Linked DNA regions of Catenuloplanes niger. The protein of the gene in region 2 interacts with the protein of the main gene of each other region in a pairwise test. Links are inferred from orthologs where the notes say so. Each region holds a gene or a part of one and is shown on either strand. Other genes may lie near its edges.

Region 1 (4,585 bases), 3.0 Mb from region 2 along the record:
TGGATTCGTGGAAGAGGGGATATCGCGGCTGTCCGCGCTGGTGGCGGACGGTGACGTGGCGGTGCTGAGCGGCGCGGGGCTCTCCACCGAGTCGGGCATTCCGGACTATCGGGGGCCCAGTGGGCTGTCCCGCGCGCGCACGCCCATGACGTACCAGATGTTCACCGGCGAGCCGGACGCGCGCCGCCGCTACTGGGCGCGCAGCCACGTCGGCTGGCGCACGATCGCGCGCGCCGCGCCGAACGCGGGGCACGAGGCGGTCGCCGCGCTGGAGCGGGCCGGGCTGCTCACCGGCATCATCACGCAGAACGTGGACGGGCTGCACCAGGCCGCCGGCGCCACCGACGTGGTGGAGCTGCACGGCGGGCTGGACCGGGTGATCTGCCTGGACTGCGGCGACGTCAGCCCGCGCGAGGTGCACGACGCCCGGATGGCCGCGGCCAACCCGGCGTTCTCCGCCGAGGCGCTCGCGGTCAACCCGGACGGTGACGTCGAGATCGACGAGGAGCTGGAGGCGGAGTTCCGGGTGCCGGCCTGTGCGGCCTGCGGCGACGGGCTGCTCAAGCCGGACGTGGTCTTCTTCGGCGAGACCGTGCCGCGCGACCGGGTGCAGGAGTGCTTCGCGCGGGTCGAGGCGGCCCGCCTGTTGCTGGTGCTGGGCTCGTCGCTGACCGTCATGTCCGGGCGCCGGTTCGTGCTGCGCGCGGCCAAGCTGGGCATCCCGGTGGCGATCGTGAACCGCGGTGTGACCAGGGGCGACGCGTACGCGGGCCTGCGGCTGGACGCGCCGCTGGGCATCACGCTGAGCACGCTGGCCCGACAATTTCAGTCTTGACTTATATAAGCTGGGGCCGCTAGAAACGTAGTCGCTGTCAACACGAGGGGAGCGGCTCATGATCGATGTGGAAGCCACGGTCGGCGCGGTCCGGCGCCGGGTCGGCACGCGCACGCTGGAGGCCGGTGAGGCACGGGTGGTCACCGCGAGCCGGGTCTACGACGCGCCGCTGGACGACGTCTGGGACGCGTGCACCACGCCCGACCGGATCGCGCGGTGGTTCCTGCCGATCAAGGGCGACCTGCACCTGCACGGCCGGTACGAGCTGGCGGGCAACGCGTCCGGCACGGTCACCGCGTGCGACCCGCCCCACGGCTTCGACGCGACCTGGGAGTTCGGCGGCGAGGTCTCCTGGATCGAGGTCCGGTTCGTGGCGGAGGGCCCGGACCGCACCCGCTTCACGCTGGAGCACATCGCGCACGTCGACGACGAGCGGTGGGCGCAGTTCGGGCCGGGCGCGGTCGGTGTCGGCTGGGACCTGGGCCTGATGGGCCTCGGCATGCACCTGTCCGCGCCGGACGCGACCGTCGACCCGGCCGAGGTGGAGGCGTGGTCGGTGTCCGCGGACGGGCGCCGGTTCATCACGCTGGCCAGCGAGGACTGGGGCCGGGCGAACACCGGGGCGGGGACGCCGGCCGACGCGGCCGCGGGCGCGGCGGCGCGGACGACGGCCTTCTACGCCCCGCCGCCGGCCGGCGAGGACCCGCGGGACACGCCCGAGCCGGCCACGACCTAGCCGGGCACGGCGTTCTGGCCGGGCACGCTGTGCCGGCCGGGCACGCCACCGTCGGCGCTCCTGGACCGGGTCGACCGGGAGCGCCGCCGGACCGTGCGGCGATCGCCGCGGCCGGCTCGGTAGCGGCCACCGATCACCCGTACCGGATGATCGGTGGCTATGCCCTCGCCTGGAGTCGCCGGTAGGCGGTGAACCCGTCCGGCACCCAGTCCCACTCCGGCAGGCGGGCCTCCAGTTCCTCCGGCGTGAGGAACGTGTGCCACTCCACCTCCTCCGGCTGCGGCGCGACCGGCGACGTGCACCGCACCTCGTAGATCGCGGACCACCAGGTGTGCTCCGGCGTCTCGTAGAGGAACTTGAACAACGGCGTCGGCTGCGGCAGGTCGGTCACGCCCAGTTCCTCGGACGCCTCCCGGTGCGCGGCCAGGTCGTAGGACTCGCCGGCGCCGACCACGCCGCCGACGAACATGTCGTAGTGCGACGGGAAGACCAGCTTGTGCGGCGTACGGCGATGCACGAAGATCCGGTCCGCGGCGTCCCGGGCGAGGATGAACACGGCCCGGTGGCGCAGCCGCTTCGCGTACACCTCGCCGCGCGGCGCCTGGCCGATCACCTCGTCGTTCTCGTCGACGATGTCCAGAATCTCGTCCTCGTTCACGCCGCCCATCCTCTGCTATCCGCAGAAGTCATGGCCATCCGGGTGCGGCGTCGGCCAGGCTGAGCCGGTGACGACGTTCTCGCTGCAGGCCGTGCCCCGCGACGGCGCGACGGCCTGGCTCGACCTGGCCCGCCGCGCGGAGGAGATCGGCTTCGACACGCTGCTCACCGCGGACCATCCGGGCTCGTGCCCGGATCCGTACCCGGTGCTCGCCGCGGCCGCCGCCGTCACGTCCCGGATCCGGCTCGGCGTCTACGTCTCCAACGCCGGTGTCCGCGAGCCGCTGCCGCTCGCCTCCGCGGTCGCCACGCTCGACCTGCTCTCCGGCGGGCGGGCCCGGTTCGGCATCGGCGCCGGGCACACCCCGGCCGAGTGGGCCGCGATCGGCCGCACCCGGCCCGGCGTGGCCGGCCGCGTCCGCCGCTGCGTCGAGGTCGCGGACGCGGTCCGCAGCCTGCTCGACGGCGAGGAGGTGACGGTCTCCACGCCGTCGCTGACGATGACCGGGGCGCGCCTCGACGACCCGCGGCCGGTGCAGGCACGCATCCCGATGACGTTCGGCGGCGGCAACAGCGAGCTGCTGCGCTGGGCCGGCCGCAACGCCGACGTCGTCGGGCTGAGCGGCCTCGGTAAGACGCTCGCCGACGGCCACCGGCACACCGTGCGCTGGACGCTCGACGAGATCGACGCCCAGGTCGCGCTGACCGACGGTGCCGAACTGGAGGCGCTGGTCCAGTTCGCGGCCGTCACCGACGACCCGTCGTCCGTGCTGGGCGCCGACGCCGCGGAGATCGGCACGACCGTCGACGCGCTGCGCGAGACGCCGTTCGTGCTGGTCGGCACGGAGGACGAGATCGTCGCCGCGATCGACCGCAACCGGCGACGCTGGACCATCGACCGGTACGTGATCCGCGCCCCCGCGCTGGAGTCCTTCGCGCCGATCGTGGCCCGGCTCTGACAGCATGCACGTCGTGGAACCGCTTCTCGGCGTGGCCCTGGCCGCGTTCTTCGGCTTCGGTGCCGGGCTCGTCGTCGCGCTGGCCGCGACCTCCCGGAGCCGGATCGACGTGCCGGCCCGCCTCGGCGCGATCGAACGGCAGCAGCGCGCCGTCCTCGACCACCTGGGCGTCGCGCCGCCGTCCTACCCCGACGTCGAGGAGCTGGCCCGGCAGGGCCGGCCGATCGAGGCCGTCCGCCTCTACCGCCGCCACACCGGCGTCCCCCTCATCGAGGCGAAGCGCTTCGTCGACGGGCTCCGGCCGCGCTGAGGCGGCGACCCGCCGCGGCCGCGTTGAGGCGGAGACCCGCTCGGGTAGCGCTGCGGCGGGGACCCGCTGCGTCCGGGACCCGCTGCGGCCGGGCTGCGGCGGGGAGCGGCCCGCAACCGGGCGCCGGTGGGTGACCGGCCGCCGCCGTACGGCGGGGTCAGATCCAGCCGAAACCCTGGGCGATGCGGGCGGCTTCGTGGCGGTTCGCGGCGTTCATCTTGCCGGCGGCGGACGACAGGTAGTTGCGGACGGTGCCGGGGGACAGGCTGGCGCGCCGCGCGATGTCGTCGATCGGGGCACCGGTGGCGGCCAGCGCGAGCACGTCGGTCTCGCGCGCGGTGAGCGGGCTGTCGCCGACGCTGATCGCCTCCGCCGCGAGCTGCGGGTCGACGTAGCGGCCGCCGGTGTGGACGGTGCGGACCACGGTGGCCAGGATGTCCGCGGAGACGGTCTTGGAGAGAAAGCCGCGCACCCCGGCGGAGAGCGCCCGCTTCAGGTGCCCGGGGAGCCCGTGGCTGGTGACGATCACGGTGCGGCAGATGGGCTGGATCTGCTGCGCGACCGAGACGCCGTCGGTGTCCGGCAGCTGCAGGTCGAGCAGCGCGACGTCGGGCCGCAGCGCGCGGGCCATCGCGATCGCCTCGGCGCCGGTGGCGGCCTGGCCGGCGACGGTGAGGTCGTCCTCGAGGGAGAGCAGCGCGGCCATGGCGCCGCGGATGAGGTGCTCGTCGTCGGCGAGCAGGATGCTGATCATGTGTGCGGAACCGTGACCGTGAGCAGGAAGGAGCCGGGCTTCTCGAATGCGGCGGCGAGCGTGCCGCCGAGCGCGGTGATGCGCTCGGTGAGGCCGAGCAGGCCGCTGCCGAAGCGGACGCGGCCCGGTGCGACGCCGTCGTTGGACATGGTGAGCGTAACGGTACCGGGCGGGCCGGTGCGGAGCATGATCGTGCAGGTGCGCGCCTCGCTGTGCCGGAGCACGTTCGTGACCGCCTCGCGGACCACCCAGCCGAGCGCGCCCTGCACGTCCGGCGGCAGGTCGTGGCCGTCACCGATGATCCGGGCCTCGATGCCGGCGGACGCGAGCAGCG
Region 2 (4,612 bases):
CCTCGAGAAACTGCGCGCGACGGCGGAGACGCCGGCGCTGCACGACGACGCGGCCGGCGGCGACGCCGACGCGGACGACCCGGCGATCTGGGTCCACCCGACCGACCGCGCGCGGAGCCGCGTGATCGCCACCGCGAAGAACGGCGGCCTGCGCGTCTACGATCTGCGCGGCCGCGAGGTGCAGTCGATCGCCACGCCGCCCGCGCCCGGCCCGGACGACGAGGCCGGCCGGTTCAACAACGTGGACATCGTCGCGGGCTTCCGGCTCGGCGGCCGGACCGTGGACCTCGCCGCGGTCAGCGACCGGGGCCGCGACCAGCTGCGCTTCTACGCGATCGACGCGCGCACCGGCCGGCTCACGGACGTGACCGCGGACGACGTGCCGTTCGCGTTCAACGCCACCCAGGCCGAGGTGAACGAGCAGCGCACCGCCTACGGCCTGGATGCCGTCGACGGCGGCTACCTGCTGGTCAGCCGCCGCAGCACGCCCGAGGTCGGCACGTTCCGGCTCGTCGCGGACGGCGGCCGGGTCACCTACCGCCCGGTCGACCGCCTGACGCTGCCGGCCGAGTTCACGCTGCCGACCGGTGCGCGCTGGGCGCCCTGCACCGACCCGGGCGACGGCCCGCAGGTCGAGGGCGTGGTGGTGGACGCGGTGCACGGCGTCGCCTACCTCGCGCAGGAGGACGTGGCGCTCTGGCGGGTGCCGGTCCGGGACGGCCGTTTCACCGGCCGGCCCGGCACGGTGGAGAAGGTGCGCGAGTTCGGCATCCCGGCCGCGTACGACGAGGCGACCGAGGAGTGCGTCGTGGACTACGCCGCCGACCCCGGTTTCGGCGGCCGGATCGCGGCGGACGTGGAGGGCCTGACGATCGCCCGGAGCACGCTCATGGTCTCCAGCCAGGGCGACGACACGTTCTACACGTACGACCGGCGCTCGCTCCGCCCGACCGGGCACTTCGCCGTGGTCGACGGGCCGCGCACGGACGGTTCGCAGGAGTGCGACGGCGCGGCCGTGACCGCCACGCCGCTGCCCGGTTTTCCCGGCGGGCTGCTGGTGGTGCACGACGGGCAGGACACGCCGGCCGACGGCGACCGCCCGAGCACGAACTTCAAGTTCCTCGATGCGGGATTCCTGCGCTGACCGTCGCGCACGGCCGTCCGGGTACGTACCCGGACGGCCGTGGTGAACGTTTTCACACGTGCTTGTATCGGCTCTGAAACACTGGCGCATACTGGCCCCGACCGGTACCTACCCTTCGAGGACTGGATCGCTGACATGGCCGCATCGACGCGCCGTACCGCACCCGCGCACATATCGAGCGCGACCCTCACCGTCGGCGTCGTCGGCGCCGGCCGGGTGGGCGCCACGCTCGGCGCCGCGCTCACCGCGGCCGGGCACCGGGTGATCGCCGCCTCCGGCACCTCCGAGGCCACCGCCGAGCGGATCGACCGGCTGCTGCCGGACACCGCCCACCTGCCACCCACCCAGGTCGCCCGCGCGGCGACCGACCTGCTGCTGGTCTCGGTGCCGGACGACGCGCTCGCGGCCGTGGTGCGCGGGCTCGCGGACGACGGCGCGCTGCGGCCCGGCCAGGTCGTCGCGCACACGTCCGGCGCGCACGGGCTGGCGCCGCTGGCCCCGGCCGTCGCGCACGGCGCCCGTCCGCTGGCGCTGCACCCGGCGATGACGTTCACCGGCCGGCCGGAGGACATCGCCCGGCTGCACGGCATCTCCTACGGCGTGACCGCGCGCGCCGAGGACCGCCCGTTCGCGGCCCGGCTGGTCGAGCAGCTCGGCGGCGCGGTCGAGTGGATCCGGGACGGCGACCGCGCGCTGTACCACGCCGGGCTCGCGCACGGCGCGAACCACCTGGTCACGCTGGTCAACGACGCGCTGGACCGGTTGCGCGACGCGGGTGTGCGGCACCCGGAGCGGGTGCTGGCACCGCTGCTGCGCGCGTCGCTGGAGAACGCGCTGGCGTTCGGCGACGCGGCGCTGACCGGCCCGGTCTCCCGCGGCGACGCCGGCACGGTCGCCCGCCACCTGGCCGAGCTGACCGAGGTCGCACCGGACTCCGTGGCCACCTACCGGGCGCTGGCCCGGCGCACCGCCGACCGCGCGATCTCCGCCGGCCGGCTCCGCCCCGTCGACGCCGAGCCGCTGCTCGACGTCCTCGCCGACGCCCGGGAGGGCACCCCGCATGACGACCTCTGAGCTGGTCAACACGGTCGCCGAGCTGGACGGCGCGCGGTCCAAGATGACCGGCCGCGTCGCCGTGGTGATGACCATGGGCGCGCTGCACGAGGGCCACGAGTCGCTGATGCGCGCGGCCCGGGAGCGGGCCGACCACCTGATCGTCACCATCTTCGTGAACCCGTTGCAGTTCGGGCCGAACGAGGACCTCGACCGCTACCCGCGCACGCTCGAGTCCGACCTGGAGATCTGCGCGCGCGCCGGCGTCGACCTGGTCTTCGCGCCGTCCGCCCGGGAGATGTACCCGGACGGCCCGCCGCAGGTCCGGCTGAACCCGGGACCGCTCGGCGAGGAGCTGGAGGGTGCCAGCCGGCCCGGCTTCTTCCACGGCGTGCTCACCGTGGTGCTGAAGCTGCTCCAGCTCACCCGACCGGACCTCACGTTCTTCGGCGAGAAGGACTATCAGCAGCTCACGCTCGTGACCCGGATGACACGGGACCTGAACGTACCGGTCGAGGTGATCGGGGTGCCGACCGTGCGCGAGCCGGACGGACTGGCGCTGTCCAGCCGCAACCGGTACCTCTCCGCACCGGAGCGGGCGGCCGCGCTCGCGCTCTCCGCCGGCCTTCGCGCGGGCGCGGACACCGCGGCGGCCGGCGGCGCCGCGGACGAGGCGTTCGCCGCCGCGCACGCCCGGATCCGGTCGGAGCCGGGCGTGGACCTGGACTATCTGGTGCTGCTCGCGCCCGACCTCGGCCCGGCGCCGGAGCACGGCCCGGCCCGGCTGCTCGTCGCCGCGCGCGTCGGCACCACGAGGCTCATCGACAACATTCCGATAGAACTGACTTGAGCTGCGGAAACATGCCGCCGCGGGACGCTCGATCGGTGCACGCGGCGTGCCGGGTCACGTCGCGGCGGCTACGTTAGGTCTCGCGAGATTCGGCGACGGTCGCGAGATGCGGCGACAGGCAGGGAGGTCTCTCGGATGCGACGCTCGGTGGCGGCGCTGGCGCTCGGCGCCCTGATGACGGCGGGGCTGGCCGGTTGCGGCATGCCCGAGGGGGTCGACGGCGAGCTCACCGACGACTGGGCCGGGCTCCCGGAGCCGAAGTCGTTCGTGCCGGCCGCGGGCGTCTGCTACTCGACGGACTTCGCGCCGATCGCGTTGCGCGCGCTGTCCACCCCGGTGGACTGCGCCACGGATCACCGCGTCGAGACCACGTTCGTCGGCACGTTCACCGGTGATCCGGCGAACGCCGGGAAGCCGCCGGCCCGCGACTCGGACCCGGCCCGCGCCGCGTTCGCCGAGTGCGACAAGCAGTCGGCCACGTACCTCGGCGCGGACTGGCGGCTCGGGCGGCTCTCGCTCGGTCTCGCGTTCCCGTCCGACCAGGCGTGGACCGGTGGCGCCCGGTGGTACCGCTGCGACGTGACCGAGAAGACGAACGTCGAGGAGAACGGCACCACCGTGGCCCGCAAGGGCACGGTCAAGGACGGTCTCAAGGCGGTGGACGCGCCGCTGCGGCTCGGCTGCTACACGCTGGACGTGCAGAGCACGCTGGAGATCAGCAAGATGGTCGCGACCGACTGCGCCAAGGAGCACAACGGCGAGTTCGTCGGCGTCTGGCAGGCACCGGCCAACCAGAAGTACCCGCAGGTCACCGACGTCGCGGCGTGGCAGGCGTTCTACAACAACTGCCGGCAGAAGATCGCGGAGTACGTGCGGGTGCCGAAGGACGACGACCTCGCGGCCCGCAGCGGTGTCGCACCGGTGCTGGCGAACGAGGCCGACTGGAAGACCGGTGACCGTGGCGCCCGCTGCTACGTCTGGCTCCAGGACATCAAAATCAACAAGTCGCTGCGCGCGGCCGGCCCGAACGCACTCCCGATCACGGACTGAGCCGGTGCGGGTACGCGATTAGCCCCACTTTTCGCCGGCCGCGCTCCCCAAAGGGTGGGCAGGTCGAGTTGACTGGAGGGATGCGTCCACTCGATCTTCCGGCCCTGCCGACGCGTCTCGCCGCCCCGGCGCCGGGCTGGACCGAGACCACCGACGTCATCGTCGTGGGCTCCGGTATCGCCGGGCTTACCGCCGCGTTGCATCTTCGCGAAGGCGGACTGCACGTCACCGTGGTCACCAAGGTCAACATCGACGACGGGTCGACCCGGTGGGCGCAGGGCGGGATCGCCGCGGTGCTGGACCCGCTGGACTCGCCGGCCGCGCACGCCTACGACACCGAGGTCGCCGGCGTCGGCCTGTGCGACGCCGACGCGGTCCGGGTGCTGGTCGAGGAGGGCCCGGCCCGGGTCCGGGAGCTGATCCGCACCGGCGCCGAGTTCGACCGTCACGCGGACGGTTCGCTGATGCTGACCCGCGAGGGCGGCCACCGCGCGAACCGGATCGTGCACGCGGGC

The links. Proteins that work in one complex are often made in the same cells at the same time.
Region 1: the proteins of panC (region 2) and J2S44_RS33230 interact in binary tests that used the Escherichia coli proteins (3 or more experiments, as listed by UniProt). The link is inferred for Catenuloplanes niger from one-to-one orthologs.

The regions. Positions count from the first base shown.
Region 1 is NZ_JAVDYC010000001.1:7,599,333-7,603,917, forward strand. The notes cover bases 480-3,432. They hold J2S44_RS33230 (NUDIX hydrolase), read right to left. Parts: upstream 2,230-3,432; coding sequence 1,729-2,229; downstream 480-1,728. Other genes in these bases: J2S44_RS33220 (NAD-dependent protein deacetylase), read left to right, coding at 480-835; J2S44_RS33225 (SRPBCC family protein), read left to right, coding at 894-1,571; J2S44_RS33235 (LLM class flavin-dependent oxidoreductase), read left to right, coding at 2,297-3,187; J2S44_RS33240 (hypothetical protein), read left to right, coding at 3,201-3,432. Outside these bases: more of J2S44_RS33220, read left to right, coding at 8-479; more of J2S44_RS33240, read left to right, coding at 3,433-3,497; J2S44_RS33245 (response regulator transcription factor), read right to left, coding at 3,655-4,251; J2S44_RS33250 (sensor histidine kinase), read right to left, coding at 4,248-4,585.
Region 2 is NZ_JAVDYC010000001.1:4,627,605-4,632,216, forward strand. The notes cover bases 1,146-4,125. They hold panC (pantoate--beta-alanine ligase), read left to right. Parts: upstream 1,146-2,204; coding sequence 2,205-3,047; downstream 3,048-4,125. Other genes in these bases: J2S44_RS20490 (Rossmann-like and DUF2520 domain-containing protein), read left to right, coding at 1,280-2,218; J2S44_RS20500 (septum formation family protein), read left to right, coding at 3,183-4,097. In the rest of the region: J2S44_RS20485 (phytase), read left to right, coding at 1-1,144; J2S44_RS20505 (L-aspartate oxidase), read left to right, coding at 4,178-4,612. UniProt on the Escherichia coli protein: Catalyzes the condensation of pantoate with beta-alanine in an ATP-dependent reaction via a pantoyl-adenylate intermediate.